4 regions of the Streptomyces sp. NBC_00385 genome follow, and region 4 is predicted to be linked to each of the others. Evidence: riboswitches for the same ligand, from Rfam matches in the RefSeq annotation. Region 4 holds a riboswitch; each other region holds the start of a gene.

Region 1 (4,205 bases), 6.9 Mb from region 4:
ACGGCCCTGCGCGCCCTCGCCGGCCTGACACCACTCACCGACGGCCATCTGCGGCTGGACGGAACGGCATTGGAGCGTACGCCGCCGGAGTCCCGCCCCGTCGGCGTCGTCTTCCAGGACTACCTGCTCTTCCCCCACCTCACCGCCCTGGACAACGTGGCCTTCGGACCACGCTGCCACGGGGCGACCAAGGCCGCGGCCCGTAGTGAGGCCACGAAGTGGCTCGGCCGCCTCGGTCTCGCGGAGCACGTCGACGTCAAGCCACGCAGCCTGTCCGGCGGCCAGGCCCAGCGTGTCGCCCTGGCCCGCGCCCTGGCGACCCGGCCGCGTCTGTTGCTCCTGGACGAGCCGCTGGCGGCGCTGGATGCCCGCACCCGCCTGGAGGTCCGCTCGCAACTCCGGCGGCATCTGGCCGAGTTCGAAGCCGTCGCCGTCCTGGTCACGCACGATCCGCTGGACGCGATGGTCCTGGCGGACCGCCTGGTCGTGGTCGAGGACGGCCGGGTCGTCCAGGAGGGTGCGCCGTCCCACATCGCCCGCCATCCCCGTACGGACTACATCGCCCGTCTGGTCGGCCTGAACCTCTACCGGGGCTCGGCCGACGGCCACACCGTCCGCCTCGACGACGGCCCTCCCGCCACCACCATGGAGGCCCTGTCCGGTCCGGTCTTCGTGGCCTTCCCGCCGAGCGCCGTCACCCTTCACCGTGACCGCCCCGCGGGCTCCAGCGCCCGTAACCTCTGGCAGTGCGAGATCGCGGGCCTGGAGACGCACGGCGACCAGATCCGCGCCGACCTCACCGGAGAGCTGCGTCTCACCGCGGACCTGACCACGGCCTCCGCCGCCGAACTCGACCTGCACCCGGGCGCGGCGGTCTGGGCGACGGTGAAGGCGGCGCAGACCCACGCCTACCCCGTCTGAGACGGACGCGCACCCGCCGAGTCGAGACGGGAACGGGGCCTGGGGCGGCCGAAGTTGCCCAGACGCCGAGCTCTATGCTGCAGCGGGCGGGACAGGCACGGCACATGCGTCGCACCCGTCCACCACAGCCGGGTGAGCCGCTGCGCATCAGGCACCCGACGAACGACCTGGAGGTTGACCGGTGATCACTCTGACCGCAATCGGAGGAGTGGCACTGATCGAACTGGGCATGGCGCTGACTCCGGGACCGAACATGATCCACCTCGCCTCCCGGGCGATCACCCAGGGCCGCAGGGCGGGCCTGGTCAGCCTCAGTGGGACCGCAGTGGGGTTCGTGTGCTATCTGCTGGCCGCGGCGGCGGGCCTGTCCGCGCTGTTCGCCGCCGTGCCGGTGGCGTACACGGTGATCAAGCTTGCCGGGGCCGCCTACCTGGCCTACCTCGCCTGGAGCATGCTCAAGCCGGGCGGCCGCTCACCGTTCGACCCGGCCGGGGATCTGCCTCCGGTCTCCGACGCCCGTCTGTTCTCGATGGGGCTGCTGACCAACCTGCTCAACCCCAAGATCGCGCTTCTGTACGCCGCCCTGCTGCCCCAGTTCCTGGACCCGCGGGGAGGTCCGGCGTGGGCGCAACTCCTCCAGCTCGGTGGGGTGCAGGTCATCGTGGGCATCACCGTGAACGGTCTGATCATGCTGGGCGCAGCCCGCATCTCGGGGTATCTGGCCACCCGGCCCCGCGCCATGACGGCCCAACGGCTCACGTCGGGCGGCCTGCTCGGCGTCTTCGCGTTGCGCACCGCGCTGTCCCGCACCGCGGTCTCCGCCTGAGCCGGGTGAGCGGGCACGATCCGCAGGCTCCCCGTTCCGGAATGTGAACCGCGGTCCCCAGCGGTGCGGCCCACCCTCTAGGCTGGCTGGTGCAGCTGGTTCGCCCTGTCCGCCAGGCAGACGCGTCGTAAGAGGGAACCCGGTGGAAATCCGGGACTGCCCCGCAGCGGTGAGTGGGAACGACCGCCGTCATACGCACTGGATCCGATCGGGTCCGGGAAGCGACGGCCAGTAGGTGTCCGCCTCGGCGGACCTGCCCGCGAGTCCGAAGACCTGCCCGTTGCCCGCACGTGCCCCTTGGCGTGCGGATATCCCGGTGACCTCGTGGGCGGGTCGGCGTACATACCGCACGGAAGCGCGCGCCGACGGCGCACGGGATCCGTCCGGTTCGTCACACCTTCGCGTCCGCGTCCCGGCCCGGGATGTTCAGGAGTCAACTCGCGAAGGAGAGTTCCATGACCACCGAACCCGCAGCCGCGGCGGCACGAGCCACCGTGTACGGCTATCCCCGCCAGGGCCCCGACCGGGAACTGAAGAAGGCGGTCGAGGGCTACTGGAAGGGCCGGGTCACCGCCGACGCCCTCCGGGCAACCGCGGCCGGTCTGCGCCGGGCCAACTGGAGGCGGCTGGCGGATGCCGGCGTCCACGAGGTTCCGACCGGCGACTTCTCGTACTACGACCACGTCCTGGACACCAGCGTCATGGTCGGCGCGGTTCCGCAGCGGCACCGGGCGGCCGTCGGGTCCGACGCGCTCGACGGGTACTTCGCGATGGCCCGCGGCACGCAGGACGTCGCTCCCCTGGAGATGACCAAGTGGTTCGACACCAACTACCACTACCTCGTCCCCGAGCTCGGCCCCGACACCGTCTTCACCACCGACTCCACCAAGCAGGTCACCGAGCTGAAGGAAGCCCTCGCGCTCGGGCACGCAGCCCGGCCGGTGCTCGTCGGCCCGGTCACGTATCTGCTGCTGGCCAAGCCGGCCCCCGGGGTGGCGGCCGGCTTCGAGCCGCTCACACTCCTGGACCGGCTGCTGCCCGTCTACGCCGAGGTGCTCGCCGACCTGCGCGCCGCCGGAGCCGAGTGGGTCCAGCTGGACGAACCGGCCCTGGTCCAGGACAGGACGCCGGGTGAGCTGAACGCCGCCGCCCGCACCTACCGGGAGCTCGGCGGCCTGACCGACCGGCCCAGGCTCCTCGTCGCCTCCTACTTCGACCGGCTCGGCGAAGCACTCCCCGTCCTGGCGAACGCCCCTGTCGAGGGCCTGGCGATGGACTTCACCGGCGCCGCGGCCGCCAATCTCCACGCGCTGGCCTCGGTGGGCGGAATCCCCGGCAAGCGGCTCGTCGCCGGGGTGGTCAACGGCCGCAACATCTGGATCAACGACTACGAGAAGTCCCTGTCCACCCTGGGCACGCTTCTCGGCCTCGCCGACCGGGTCGACGTGTCCGCCTCCTGCTCCCTCCTGCATGTGCCGGTCGACGCCGCGGCGGAGCGGGACATCGACCCCCAGATCCTTCGATGGCTCGCCTTCGCCACCCAGAAGACCGCCGAGATCGTCACGCTGGCCAAGGCGCTGACCCGGGGCACCGCCGCCATCGCCGCGGAGCTCGCCGTCAACCGGGCCGATCTGGCCTCCCGTGCGGACTCCCCGATCACCCGCGACCCTGCCGTGCGGGCCAGGACCGCTGCTGTCACCCGTTCCGACGGCCGCCGTTCCCTGCCGTACGAGGAGCGTGCTGCCGCTCAGCGGGCCCGCCTCGGGCTGCCGTTGCTGCCGACGACCACCATCGGTTCGTTCCCGCAGACCGCCGGGTTGCGCACGGCCCGCGCCGACCTGCGCAAGGGCCGGATCGACGTGGCCGGCTACGAGGAGCGGATCAGGGCCGAGATCGGCGAGGTCATCTCCTTCCAGGAGAAGACCGGCATCGACGTCCTGGTCCACGGTGAGCCCGAACGCAACGACATGGTGCAGTACTTCGCCGAGCAGCTGACCGGGTACCTCGCCACGCGGCACGGCTGGGTCCAGTCCTACGGCACCCGCTACGTCCGGCCGCCGGTCCTCGCGGGCGACATCTCCCGGCCCGGACCGATGACGGTGCGCTGGACCTCGTACGCCCAGTCGCTCACCGACCGCCCGGTCAAGGGCATGCTGACGGGGCCCGTCACCATGCTGGCCTGGTCGTTCGTCCGTGACGACCAGCCGCTCGGCGTCACCGCACGCCAGGTCGCCCTGGCGTTGCGGGACGAGGTCGACGATCTGGAAGCGGGCGGGACCTCGGTCATCCAGGTCGACGAACCCGCTCTGCGCGAGACCCTGCCCCTGCGCGCCGATGACCGCTCCGCCTACCTGGAATGGGCCACCGAGTCGTTCCGCCTCACGACCTGCGGTGTGCGGGCGGAGACCCAGATCCACACCCACATGTGCTACGCGGAGTTCGGCGACATCGTCCAGGC
Region 2 (4,205 bases), 1.5 Mb from region 4:
GGAAGCGCGCCGCCCGTGCGATGCCCATGTTCACGATGTCCGTGCGCCGCAGGTTGATCTCGGCCGGACTGCCCGCCCCTTCGCAGATCACCGCGTCATACGTGCCCCGAAGCTGCTCCAGACAGTCCACGACGGTGGACAGCAGCGACTCCTGCCGGCCGCCGTGGTAGCCGCGTGCGCTCATCTCGCCGACCGGACGGCCCATCAGGACGACCTGGCTTGAGCGGTCGCTGCCGGGCTTGAGCAGCACCGGGTTCATCAGCGCGGTCGGCTCCACCCGGGCGGCCTGGGCCTGCATGGCCTGGGCGCGGCCGATCTCGGCGCCTTCGCGGGTGACGAAGGAGTTGAGTGACATGTTCTGCGCCTTGAACGGCGCCACCTTCACGCCCCGGCGCACCAGCCAGCGGCAGATGCCCGCCGTGACGACGCTCTTGCCCGCGTCCGATGTGGTCCCGGCGACCAGCAGTCCGCCGCTCATGTCGGTCTCCGTTCTGAGAATCGGGGTGCCGTGCTGCGGGAACCCGCGGTGCGGGCCCCCGCGATCCTTCGTGCCGCGAACCCCGCGCCCAGCCGGGCCGCCACGCTCACGCCGAGGGCGAGCGCGCTCACCCGGCGCGACAGCCGTACGGCCCGCTCGATGTCGGCGGGCTCCACCGCGCGGCCGGTCTCCCCGTTGAGCACGGGACGGTGCTCGACCCGGCCGCCGTAGGTGAGTGTTCCGCCGAGCCGTACGCCGAGCGCGCCGGCGAACGAGGCTTCCACGGGGCCCGCGTTGGGGCTCGGGTGCTTGGCCGCGTCGGCCCGCCAGGCGTGCACCGCTTCCCGTGGCCGCCCCCCGGCGGTCACGGCGAGGAGGGCCGTCAGCCGGGCGCCCGGCCAGCCCGCGAGGTCGTCGAGGCGGGCCGAGGCCCAGCCGTAACGCCGGTAGCGGGGCGACTTGTGACCGACCATCGCGTCGAGCGTGTTGGCGGCCCGGAACCCGACGAGTCCGGGGACCCCGCCCAGCGCGCCCCACACCAGGGCGCCGACCACGGCGTCCGAGGTGTTCTCGGCGACGGACTCCACGACGGCGCGGGCGATCTGCGGACCGTCCAGGGACTGCGGGTCGCGGCCGCACAGATGTGGCAGCCGCTCCCGGGCCCGTTCGATGTCCCCGGAGGCGAGCGCGCCACCGATGGCCCGGGCCTCGCGCCCCAGCGACGTACCGCCGATGACGGACCAGGTGGCGGCGGCGGTCAGGACGACGGACGCGGCGGGGTGGCGGCGCAGGGCGCGGGAGGCCAGCGCGGCGCCCCCGGCGGCGCCTCCGGCGCAGAGCACGGTGTGCAGGGCGCCCCACCCGCGGTGGTCGCGCCACAGACGGCGTTCGACGCCTGCCGCGGCCCGCCCGAAGGCGGCGACCGGGTGCCCCCTGCGGGGATCACCGAGCAGCAGATCGCCGATCAGACCGGCCGTGGCGCCGTACGCGAAGATGCGATCGGCACGCACGGTTCAGCCGGCCGTTGCGCCTCGAAGGACCTCAGGACCTGTTCTGCGTTGCACAGGAAGGGACGCACGGCAGCCGGGCATGGCGATATGTCCTCACTCAGGGTCCGCGCCCTGGTTCGACGTGACGGCGACGAGAGTCTCCTGGCTTCCGGATCCGCAGTTCCCCCGGCCTTCCAGTCCGCTTGCGTGGACCGTGACTTCCAGTGGTGGGGGACTGCTCCCCGGTGACAGTGGCGGGACCGCGCCGGATTCGCACCGGCTTCCTCTGCTGTCGCCGTAATGGCTCCGGCAGTCCACCACGCTCTGCGAACGCCCGTCAACTTGCCGTTGACCTGCGACGGTGCAGTGTGCTGAGACGCACATCGGGCCGGACGCACCAGTGGTGCGTCCGGCCCGATGCGGGTGGGACCGGTGGGGCTCAGGCGGTGATCAGACGACGATCAGGTAGATGCCGTAGGCCACGGCCGCGGCGCACAGGCCGAAGCAGACGTACGCGCCGGCGCGGGCCAGCATGAGCGAACCGCCCGCCGGACCGCCCGCCGAGCCGCCCTGTGCGGCCGGTTCGGGCTGCTTGGAGAGGCCGACGACGCCGAGGGTGAAGAGGCCCACCAGCGCGACGGTGGCGACGAGGGAGACACCGAAGACGGTGCCGAGGGCTGCCCAGTCGATGTTCATGGGGATCTGTCCTTACCGGAGGCTCTTAGACCGTGGCGGGTCGGGCCGGGTCGGCGACCGGCCCGGCGGGGGCCGGGATGGTGGCCGTGAGGTCGTGGGGCTGAGCGGCCGCGGTGGGCGGCGGGCTGACGGCCGCGATGGCCGTGGTGACGACGCCCGCGGGCTCGGCGTCCGCACCGGCCGGGGCGACGTCGTCGTGGCCGACGGGCTTGCGCCGCGACAGCACCCAGATCGCACCGGAGCCGGCGATCAGGAGCGCCGCGACGACCACGACACCCCAGGTGCCCTGCTTGGTGAGCAACTCCGCGCCCGCGCCGACCAGACCGGCGGCCGGCAGGGTCAGGCCCCAGGCGACGAACATCCGGGTGGCGGTGGACCAGCGGACCACGCCGCCCTTGCGGCCGAGGCCCGCGCCCATGACGGCGCCGGAGCACGACTGGGTCGTGGAGAGGGAGAAACCGAGGTGGGACGAGGCCAGGATGACGGTGGCCGCGCTGGTCTGGGCGGCGAAGCCCTGCGGCGGCTTCAGTTCGGTCAGGCCGCTGCCCATGGTGCGGATGATGCGCCAGCCGCCCAGGTAGGTGCCGAGAGCGATGGCGAGGCCCGCGGAGACGATGACCCAGACCGGCGGGTTGGAGCCGGGGGAGAGGACGCCGCCGGTGACCAGGGCGAGCGTGATGATGCCCATGGTCTTCTGCGCGTCGTTGGTGCCGTGCGCGAGCGACACGAGACCGGCCGAGGCGATCTGGCCGGCGCGGTACCCCTTCGCGGTGGCCTTCTCCTGGGCGCCGCCCTTGACCTTCCCGCCGATGCGGTACGTCAGCTTGGTGGCCAGCAACGCGGCCAGACCGGCGACGACCGGTGCGGCGACCGCGGGGAGCAGCACCTTGGTGACGACGGTGCCGCCGTCGACCGACGACCAGCCCGCGGACATCACCGCGGCGCCGATCAGGCCGCCGAACAGTGCGTGGGAGGAACTGGACGGCAGGCCGACCAGCCAGGTCAGGAGATTCCACAGGATGGCGCCGACGAGCGCCGCGAAGATGACCTCGGTTCTGAGCCCGTCTTCGTTGATGATCCCGCCGGAGATCGTCTTGGCGACCTCCACCGACAGGAACGCGCCTACGAGGTTGAGAACGGCGGACATGGCCACCGCTGTCTTGGGTTTGAGTGCGCCGGTCGAGATGGTGGTGGCCATCGCGTTGGCGGTGTCGTGGAAACCGTTCGTGAAATCGAACACTAGAGCTGTCACGATCACAATCGCGAGCAGCAGCGTGATGTGTTCCATTTACCCAGGCAATCGTTCGACGTCAGTGGCACGTGGACCGTAGGCAACCTGAGTGAACGGAAGATGAACTGGGCAGGGCGTTGCGGTGACCCCAACCGGAGTGCCGCCGCCCTTTTCGTCCGACGGGTGACGGCGGGATTCCGGTACGGGCCGGTGTGGGCCCGGAATCCGGCGTCCGGGGAGGCTGTCGTGGGAGGGGTGGCACAGGGCCGCTCATCCGTTGAAAGGATCTTCGTGTGAGCGGTGAGTGGCGGGATTCGATCGAACAGGCCTGGGATGCGGTCGTCGCCACCGCCCGCCGGACGGCCTCCGAGGGACTGGTCGTGGGCACCTCGGGCAACGTCTCGGCACGGGTCGGCGGGACCGTACTCGTCACCCCGAGCGGAGTGCCGTACGACCGGCTCCGCCCCGAGGATCTGACCGGCGTCGATCCGGAGGGCAACCAGATCCTTGGAACCATGGCCCCCACCAGCGAACTCCCGCTCCATCTCGCGGTGTACCGGAACACCGACGCGGTCGCCGTGGTGCACACCCACGCGGTGCACGCCACAGCCGTCTCCGCACTGGTCGCCGAGGTGCCGTCGGTGCACTACGCCGCAGCGATGCTGGGCGGCCCCGTCCGGGTCGCCGCCTATGCCCGCTACGGCACGGACGAACTGGCCGAAAACATGCTCACGGCCCTGCGCGGCCGCACCGGCTGCCTGCTGGGCAACCACGGCACGGTCACCTACGGCGCCTCCCTCGACGAGGCGTA
Region 3 (4,205 bases), 2.3 Mb from region 4:
GACCAGCAGGCCGAGCAGCAGCGGGTTGGTGGTACGGGACGCGGCGGTCGCGAGCCCGAGCGCCCACAGCCACCAGGCGCCTGCGGGCAGTGCGTTGCTCCGGGTGGCTGCGGGCGCGCGCCAGGCACGGACCCGGTCCACCGGTGCGCCCGCGGTATCCGCAGGCGCACCGCTCGTCGAGCCGGTCATCCGCGGCGGCGGCGGGCCTGCGCGACTGCGGCGATGCCGACGAGCAGGACGGCGCCGACCCCGACGAGGACCCCGGCGGACGGCCCGCCGCCGTCCGCACCGTCGCCGCCGGTGGTGACACCGGCCGACGTGGGCGCGGAGGCGTCGGCCGTGGCGGTCCTGCCGCCACCCGAGTCCTGGGACACCTGCTCACCGCAGCCGGAGTCCGGATAGCCGGAGATCGCGCAGAGCAGCGCGTCGCTGCCGTACCGCAGCGGCTTGGCCACGGAGGCGAGGGCCTCCGCGCTGCTCGCGTCCTCCGGGACCTGCGCGCACGCGGTCCGCGGAGCGGGGGGAGTCTCCCCGTCCGGGGCGTCGGCGGCCGTACCGGGATCGATGACGAGAGCGACCCGCTTGCGGCCGTCCTCGGCGGGCGTGTCCGCGCAGATCTTCGCGAAGTCGGGGGCGTGGCGCGGCTTGGCCGCGTCCTGCGAGTCCGCGCTCACGGCGAACCGGAAGCCCTGCACCGAACCGTCGTCCGGCCGGACCAGCGACGGCCCCTGGGTGGCATACGCCCACCCGCTGCCGGAGCCCTCCCAGAACGACCAGTAGCGGTAGCCCGCCGCCTGGGCCGTGCCCGTACCGAGCACGGCCAGGACGGCGCCCAGGACCACCAGCAGTACGGTGGCCCGTCCGGCGCGTGCGCTCTTCCGGCCCGAGGCCGCCCGACGGCTCCTCACAGCTGCTGGTTCTTGCGGCGGCCGCTGATCAGGAACCCGGCGCCGGCGCCGACGGCGAGTCCGATCCCGACGAACCACCAGACACCGCCGATGCCGTCCCCGTCGCCGCTGTCCTTCTTCTCCTCCTCGGTGGCGCTCGCCGTCGGCTTCTTGTCGGTGGAGGGCGCGGGACCCGTCGCGTTCAGCTGGGCGACGAGGTCGGCGCCGCCGAAGTCGTGGACGTCGGTGCCGGTGGCGTGGGCGGCCATGACGAGCTGCGCGTAGGCGGCGGGGCCGTTCTCCTTCGCCCAGTCCGCGGAGTTCTTCTCGAGCCACTTCACGGACGCGGCGGCCTTGTCCTTGTGGCCGGCCGCGGACAGGGCGACGACCGCGTCGGCGGTGTTGCCGAAGTCGGGCTGCGGGGCGCTGTCCTCGGCGCCGGGCATCGGCGGCGAGTCGAGGTGGCCGGTCTTCTTGAGGGCCCCGGCGAGGTAGTAGGCGCCGTTCTGGGCGGCCTGCTCGGGCTTGACGGTGTCACCCCCGGTGCAGGTGGGGTCCTTCACCGCGGCGTTGTTGCCGACGACGAGCCCCTTGCCGAGCGATCCGAGCACGGCGGCCGCGGTGGCGTCGCCGTTGGCGACGAGCTTGCCGGCCTTGTCGGGCTGGTACGCGAACGCGCCGCCGTCCTTGCCGCCGCAGGGAATGGCGAAGGTGAGCAGCGCGTCGTACGGCGTCCTGCCCTCGCTGTTCGTCACATCGTCGAGCTTCTCGCCGGCCCGGGCGAGGGCGCCGATCACGATCGAGGTGGAGTTCGCGTCACTCGGGCTGCCGGCGGTGTAGCCCCAGCCGCCGTCCTTGTTCTGCACGGACTTCAGCCAGGAGGCCCCGTGCTGCACGAGATCCTCGTGCCCGCGGACCTCGTGCAGCGCCTGCACGGCGGCAGCCGTCGCATTGGTGTCGACCATGGTCTTGGCGTCGCAGCGCACGGTCGGGTCCGGCCGGTACGCGGGGAACGCCCCGCTGTCGCACTGCTGGCCGATCAGCCAGTCGACGGCCTCGTCGGCGGGCGAAACACCCACGGCCCGCTGCGAGGCGAAGGCCAGCGACTGCCGCCACACCCCGTCGTACGTCGGGTCCTTCGTGCCGTACAGCCCCGAGGGCAGAGACACGGACGGCGAGGGGGAGGGGGACGGCGCGGCGACTGCGGCCGGGGCTGCGGCCACACAGAGCACGGTGGCGGTGGCGGCGAGCGCGGCTGCGCTGCGGCGTACGGTCATGGCGGGCGGGGCCTCTCCTGGGGGAACCGGGCACAGGCACACACAGGCACCAGGCTCCGGCTCCGTATACCTCGACGGTGCCGGCCACCGGGGGGTCCCGACGGCACGAGCCGGTCACGACACGGACAGGGCATTCCGACTCCCGCCCGGCTGGGCGGTCACGGCTGCGGGTCAGCGCCGGATTCGCACCGGCTTCCCCCTGAACGGACATGATGACGACCAGCCCACTCTACCGGGCGGGTCCCGGGGCCCCTCGGTGTGGGCGGCCCCGGCATCCGACGGCATGGCCCTCTGTGGCCGCTGCCGGGGCCGCCCACGGAGGCGCCGAAACGCGCATGGCTCTTTCGAGGAGTGATCGTTAAACTACAACCGGCTTAAGAATCAGTCTGGTTGAAAGGGCGGGGCGGGCATGACAACAGGTCCGGGGGGATTCCCTCCGCCTCCTCCGTCCCGGCCACCGGGCCCGCCCCCTACCCCTCCTCCTTCTCCGCCTCATCCACCGCGGACGGATCCTCCCCGGTGGGCATGGTGGGTCGGCGGGATCGCCATTCCGCTGGCCGGCATCCTGGCGACGGTGATCTTCAGCAACGACCCGGAGCCCGTCTCGGCTCCTGCCCCGGCACCCGCCCCGGCCTCCAGCAGCGCGCGAACCAGACCGAGCACACTGCCGAGCCCGGACCAAGCCTGGGGGGAGAGCGAGTCGCCCACGGCGACTTCGAGTGACACGGTGTCCGCGAGCCCTTCGGCCACCTCGGATGTCGACCTCACGGCGCCGGCCGGGTACGCAGAGGCGACCGAGACCATGTGGGGCCTCGCGCCGGGTTCCTGCGAACACTCCGAACAGCAGATCGTCGACCTCGACGACGGCATGAGCCGGGTGGAATCCGGCGACGGCGTGGTGAAGGACCCCCGCGGAGCGGAACTCCTCTACTGGCCGTCCGAAAGCTGCATCGACGACTTCGGCGACTATCAACTGCGCGCCCTGCCCAACACCCGCGTGGGACTCCTGCAGACCGGCATGCCCAAGACCTTCGAGTCCTGCAAGGCCGCGTCCGGGACCGGTTTCGGAGGCCTTCAGCTCTCCGATGGAAGCGAGAGCGAAGCCCGGGGTTTCGTCGAAGGCGCGGCCGTGTGCTCCGTAACAGACCGAGGCGCCGTCTCCATGGCCCTGATCGAGCACATGGACGGTGGGACATTCGACGACGTATCGGTGAGCGGCAGGCTCTACGTGTGGCCGAAGTCGCCCTGATCCGCCTCGTCCGTCCCTCGGCGACAGCACGCCCGTACGCGGAAAAAGGGGATGAGGACCGACCGGAGGCCGTGCTTGCATGAGCCCCATGGTGTCCACCGACCGTTTGCTCGCCTTCGCGGCGATGTCGTTCCTGCTGATCGTGATCCCGGGGCCCAGCGTGCTTTTCGTGATCGGGCGGGCGCTGGCGCAGGGCCGGCGCGCGGCGCTGACGACGGTCGTGGGCAACACGACGGGCGCGTTCCTGCTCGTCTTCGCCGTGGCCCTCGGAGTCGGGTCGATCGTCGAGCGTTCCGTCCTCGTCTTCACGGTGCTGAAACTGGCCGGTGCCGCCTACCTGGTGTATCTGGGCGTCAAGGCGTGGCGGCAACGAGGTTCCCTGCGGGCCGCGTTCACCGGCGAGGAGAAGGCCGCGCAGGGAGGACTGCGCACGTTCTGGGACGGGTTGGCCGTCGGTGTGGCCAACCCCAAGACCATGGTGTTCTTCGCCGCCGTGCTGCCGCAGTTCGTCGACCGCGCCCAGGGACACATCGCGGTGCAGATGCTGGTGCTCGGGCTGGTCTTCAACATCATCGCGTTGGCCTCGGACAGCCTGTGGGGCCTGCTCGCGGCGACCGGCCGGGACTGGTTCGCCCGCTCGCCCCGGCGCCTCTCACTCGTCGGCGGAATCGGCGGCGTCACGATGATCGGCCTCGGCGTCACCGTGGCCGTCACCGGACGCAAGGACTGACCCCCCGACCACCCGCGGCGCGTCAGCCCCGGGACGGCTCGGGCGCCGGGGTCCGCCGCGCC
Region 4 (4,205 bases):
CGGGGTGTTCCGCAGCGGCACCGAGGGACGCAGGCGCCGCTTCCTCACCTCGATCGGGCGGGTCACCACCGGCCGGATCTGCATGAGCGCCAGCGCGGTCGGCTCCGCCCGCACCACCCTGGCCGTCGCCGTCCGCTACGGCGGCCATCGCTTCGTCTCGGGGGGCCGCGCGGCGCCCCCGGTGCCGGTGGTGGCCCACCGCAGCCACCACGGTCCGCTCGCCGAGGCCATGGCCACCGTCTTCGCGATGAGCCTGCTGCACCGGCGCGTACTCGACCGTTGGGAGAAGGCGGCGGCCCGGCCGCCCGCGGAGCGGGAGGCGGACGAGCGGCTGGTCGACATCGCCAAGGGGTGGATCACCTGGCAGGCCCGGTCCGTGATCGTCGAATGCCGGGAGCGGTGCGGCGCCCAGGGGCTGCTGGAGAACAACGGGATGACCGAACTCGTCACCGGGATCGAGGGCGCCATCACCGCCGAGGGTGACAACCTGGCCATTCACTCCCGGGCGGCGGCCGGACTCCTCCTCGACGCGTCACGGGCCCCGCAGGAGGAACCGGCCGCCGGCGCCACGGGCGGTGACCTCGCCGACCTCCGGTTCCTCGGCCGCCTCCTGGACGAGGTGGAGCGCATCTGGTTCGCCCGGGCGGCGGCACGGATGGCGCGGGCGGCGGACGGTGGCCCGCTGGAGCGCTGGAACGCGGCATCCGGGCCCGCGCTGCGGGGGGTCGAGGCCCATGGGTACCGGCAGGCGGCCCACGCGTACGAGAACGCGCTCGCGGCGCTGCCCGGCGGCGAGGCCCGCGAGCGGCTGGACGAACTGGCCCGGCTGTTCGCGCTGCGCTGGGTCGCACACAACAGCGGGGACCTGCTCGCGGCCGGCCACCTGACCCCCGGTCAGGTAGACGGACTGAGTGATGCCACCGAACAGCTCGTCACCGCGGTCAGCGGCCATCTGCCGGAACTGGCCGCGTCCTTCGCGCTGCCCGGTGAGCTGCTTGCCGACTGGCCCATCACCGGAGCCCGCTACACCGACGCCTACGACGATCCGGGCGCCTCCTGGCACATCGCCGCGGCCCCGGAAGCCACCGGTCCGCGCACCCCCGGTGACGAATCGGTTCACCGCAACGCGTGACCGGTACCGGGCCGCCCCGGAACGGTGGGGTGGCCGGGGCGGTGCGCGGCACGCCGCCCCGGCCACCGCACCGCCCCGCACCGCCGCTGAGCTGCGCGGAGGCTCGTGGTAGCGTGCCCGGAGCCAGTCGAACTCCACGTAGGGGTCAGGGAATCCGGTGCGAATCCGGAACTGACGCGCAGCGGTGAGGGGGACGGGCGGGGCCACGGCCACTGGGAGACCCACGGTTTCCCGGGAAGGCGTCCCGTCCGCATGAACCCGAGTCCGAAGACCTGCTGGCACCCGCGGTCCGGCACCGGGCCGCGGAACTCCGTACGGGCCCCGCGCATGGGCCCAGAGACGCCGAGGTACTCCGTGCCGCCCATAGCCGGCCCCGCCCGCTCCGCCGCCCTGCTCACCGCCGCCCTGATCCTGCTGACGGCCTGCGGCGGCGGCAAGGACAGCACCGCAGCCAAGTCCGGCAAGGCCGACGGCTATCCGGTCACACTGAGGAACTGCGGACGGACCGTCACCGTGGACGCCGCGCCGAAGCGCGCCGTACCGGTCGACCAGGGATCGACCGAGATCCTGCTCTCGCTCGGTCTCGCCGACCGGCTGGCCGCCACGGCCACCTGGACCGACCCGGTGCTGAAGGGCCTGGAGAAGGCCAACGCGGGCGTCCCGAGGATCTCCGACAACCGCCCCTCGTCGGAGAAGGTCCTGGACCGGGAGCCCGACTTCGTCAGCGCCTCCTTCGAATCGACCCTCGCCAAGGGCGGTGTCGCACCGCGCGAGCAGTTCGAGAAGCTGGGCGTCCCCACCTACGTCTCGCCCGCCGACTGCACCGCCAAGGACAACAGCATGGACGGCGACGGAGTCCGCACCGGCGCCCTGACCATGGACAGCGTCTACGCCGAAGTGCGCGAACTGGCCCAGGTGTTCGGCGTTCCCGAGCGCGGCGAGAAACTCGTCGCCGGGCTGCGCGCCCGGGTACGGAAGGCGACGAGCGGCATCGACGCCTCCGGGGCCTCGCTGCTGTACTGGTTCGCCAACTCCGAGGCCCCGTACCTGGCCGGCTGCTGCGGTGCGCCCGGCATCATCACCCGGGAACTCGGCGCGAAGAACGCCTTCGACGACACTCACGAGGAATGGCCGCAGATCAACTGGGAGACGGTCGCCGACCGCAACCCGGACGTACTGGTCATCGGCGATCTGACCCGCAAGTCGCAGACCGCCGAGAGTGCCGCGAAGAAGATCGCCTTCCTGGAGTCCAACCCCGTCACGAAGAACATGGACGCCGTCCGGCACAAGCGCTACGTGCTGCTCAGCGGCCAGGCGATGAACCCGACCATCCGGACCGTCGAGGGCGTGGAGCGCGTGGCCGCAGCCCTGCGCACCTTCGGGCTCGCGGGGTGACGGACACCGAACAGGCCGCGGTACAGCGCGAGGACACGGCCGCGCGCACCGGGCCCGGCCTCCGGCGCGTCCGCGGTATCCGCGAAGGCCTCCTGTGGACCGGTGGGCTCCTGCTGCTCGCCCTGTCCGTCGCCGTCGCCGTCACGATCGGCCCGGCCCGGATCTCCGTCGCCGACGTCTGGTCCGCGGTCGCCTCCCACCTCGGCGCGGGCGAGTCGCGGCTCAGCCCGATCCGCGACGGCATCATCTGGAACCTGCGCATGCCGCGCACCCTGCTCGCCGCCGTCTGCGGCGCGGGGCTCGCGGTCTGCGGCACGGTCATGCAGTCGCTGCTGCGCAACCCGCTCGCCGACCCGTTCGTCCTCGGGGTCTCCTCCGGAGCCTCGACCGGCGCCGTCGTCGTGGTCGTCCTCGGGGTCGGCGGGGGAGCGGTCTCCCTGTCGGCCGGGGCGTTCATCGGGGCCCTGTGCTCCTTCGCCCTGGTCATGCTGCTCAGCCACACCCTCGGCGGCAGCACCGACCGGGTCGTCCTGTCCGGCGTCGCGGCCATGCAGCTCTTCTCCGCGCTCACCTCCTTCGTCGTGATGACCGCCGCCGACGCCGAACAGACCCGAGGCGTGCTGTTCTGGCTGCTGGGCTCGCTCGGCGGCGTCGGCTGGAGCGATGTGTGGATCTGCTCCGCCGTGCTCGCAGTGACCCTGCTGATCTGCCTCGGCCACGCCCGTACGCTCGACGCCTTCGCCTTCGGCCAGGACGCGGCGGCCACCCTCGGCGTCCACGTCGGCCGTACCCGGATCGTCCTGCTGTGCACGACCGCACTGCTGACCGCCGCTCTCGTGAGCTCCGCCGGTGCCATCGGGTTCGTCGGGCTGGTGCTGCCGCACGCGGCCCGGGCGCTCACCGGCTCCGGGCACCGCAGACTGCTGCCGGTGACCGCACTCGCCGGGGCCGTGTTCCTGGTCTGGGTCGACACCCTCGCCCGGACCGTTCTCGATCCGCAGGAGGTACCGGTGGGAGTCGTCACCGCACTGATCGGGGTCCCCGCCTTCGTGCTGGTCCTCCACCGCACCCGGCGGACCCCGTGACCCGGGCCGTCCCCGGCGGCCTGCGGGCCGACCGGGTCAGCAGGGAGGCGGGCGGCCGCCTCATCCTGGACGGTGTCTCGCTCGCACCGCCGCCCGGCGCCACCATCGGGCTGATCGGCCCGAACGGCTCCGGGAAGTCCACCCTCCTGCGGATCCTGGCCGGGGTCCTCGCCCCGGACGCGGGCCTGGTCACCCTCGACGGCGATCCGCTGACCGCGGTCGGCCGACGCACCGTGGCCCGGCGCGTTGCCGTGGTCGACCAGCACGCCGTCACCCAGGTCGAGCTCAGCGTCGTGGACGTCGTACGCCTGGGCCGCATCCCGCACCGCCGTGCCTGGTCGGCGCCGACGGCGGCCGACGAGAGGGCGGTGCGCGAGGCTCTGGAGCGGACCGGTCTCGCGGAACGCCGCGACCAGTCCTGGCACACGCTGTCCGGCGGTGAACGCCAGCGCGTCCAGATCGCCCGCGCGCTCGCCCAGCAGCCGCGCGAACTGCTCCTGGACGAACCGACCAACCATCTGGACATCCAGCACCAGCTCGAACTGCTGGCCCTGGTCACCGCGTTGCCGCTCACCGCTGTCGTCGCCCTGCAC

The links. Region 4 has a riboswitch for cobalamin ahead of OG959_RS37085 (ABC transporter substrate-binding protein). Riboswitches for the same ligand answer to the same signal wherever they lie in the genome.
Region 1: another riboswitch for cobalamin. It lies ahead of metE (5-methyltetrahydropteroyltriglutamate--homocysteine S-methyltransferase); the one in region 4 lies ahead of OG959_RS37085 (ABC transporter substrate-binding protein).
Region 2: another riboswitch for cobalamin. It lies ahead of OG959_RS30670 (cobalamin biosynthesis protein); the one in region 4 lies ahead of OG959_RS37085 (ABC transporter substrate-binding protein).
Region 3: another riboswitch for cobalamin. It lies ahead of OG959_RS27380 (prenyltransferase/squalene oxidase repeat-containing protein); the one in region 4 lies ahead of OG959_RS37085 (ABC transporter substrate-binding protein).

The regions. Positions count from the first base shown of each region.
Region 1 is NZ_CP107951.1:1,534,724-1,538,928, forward strand. It holds gene OG959_RS06670 (ABC transporter ATP-binding protein) at 1-921, shown strand, start outside; gene OG959_RS06675 (LysE family translocator) at 1,103-1,747, shown strand; cobalamin riboswitch at 1,827-2,042, shown strand; gene metE (5-methyltetrahydropteroyltriglutamate--homocysteine S-methyltransferase) at 2,203-4,205, shown strand, end outside.
Region 2 is NZ_CP107951.1:6,885,332-6,889,536, forward strand. It holds gene OG959_RS30665 (cobyric acid synthase) at 1-478, opposite strand, end outside; gene OG959_RS30670 (cobalamin biosynthesis protein) at 475-1,488, opposite strand; cobalamin riboswitch at 1,623-1,754, opposite strand; gene OG959_RS30675 (hypothetical protein) at 1,918-2,163, opposite strand; gene OG959_RS30680 (inorganic phosphate transporter) at 2,189-3,451, opposite strand; gene OG959_RS30685 (class II aldolase/adducin family protein) at 3,688-4,205, shown strand, end outside.
Region 3 is NZ_CP107951.1:6,131,945-6,136,149, forward strand. It holds gene OG959_RS27370 (energy-coupling factor transporter transmembrane component T) at 1-189, opposite strand, end outside; gene OG959_RS27375 (SCO2322 family protein) at 186-848, opposite strand; gene OG959_RS27380 (prenyltransferase/squalene oxidase repeat-containing protein) at 905-2,164, opposite strand; cobalamin riboswitch at 2,279-2,400, opposite strand; gene OG959_RS27385 (hypothetical protein) at 2,657-2,890, opposite strand; gene OG959_RS27390 (hypothetical protein) at 2,892-3,413, shown strand; gene OG959_RS27395 (LysE family translocator) at 3,502-4,143, shown strand; gene OG959_RS27400 (bifunctional glycosyltransferase/CDP-glycerol:glycerophosphate glycerophosphotransferase) at 4,166-4,205, opposite strand, start outside.
Region 4 is NZ_CP107951.1:8,398,406-8,402,610, forward strand. It holds gene OG959_RS37080 (acyl-CoA dehydrogenase family protein) at 1-1,132, shown strand, start outside; cobalamin riboswitch at 1,240-1,426, shown strand; gene OG959_RS37085 (ABC transporter substrate-binding protein) at 1,487-2,527, shown strand; gene OG959_RS37090 (FecCD family ABC transporter permease) at 2,605-3,612, shown strand; gene OG959_RS37095 (ABC transporter ATP-binding protein) at 3,609-4,205, shown strand, end outside.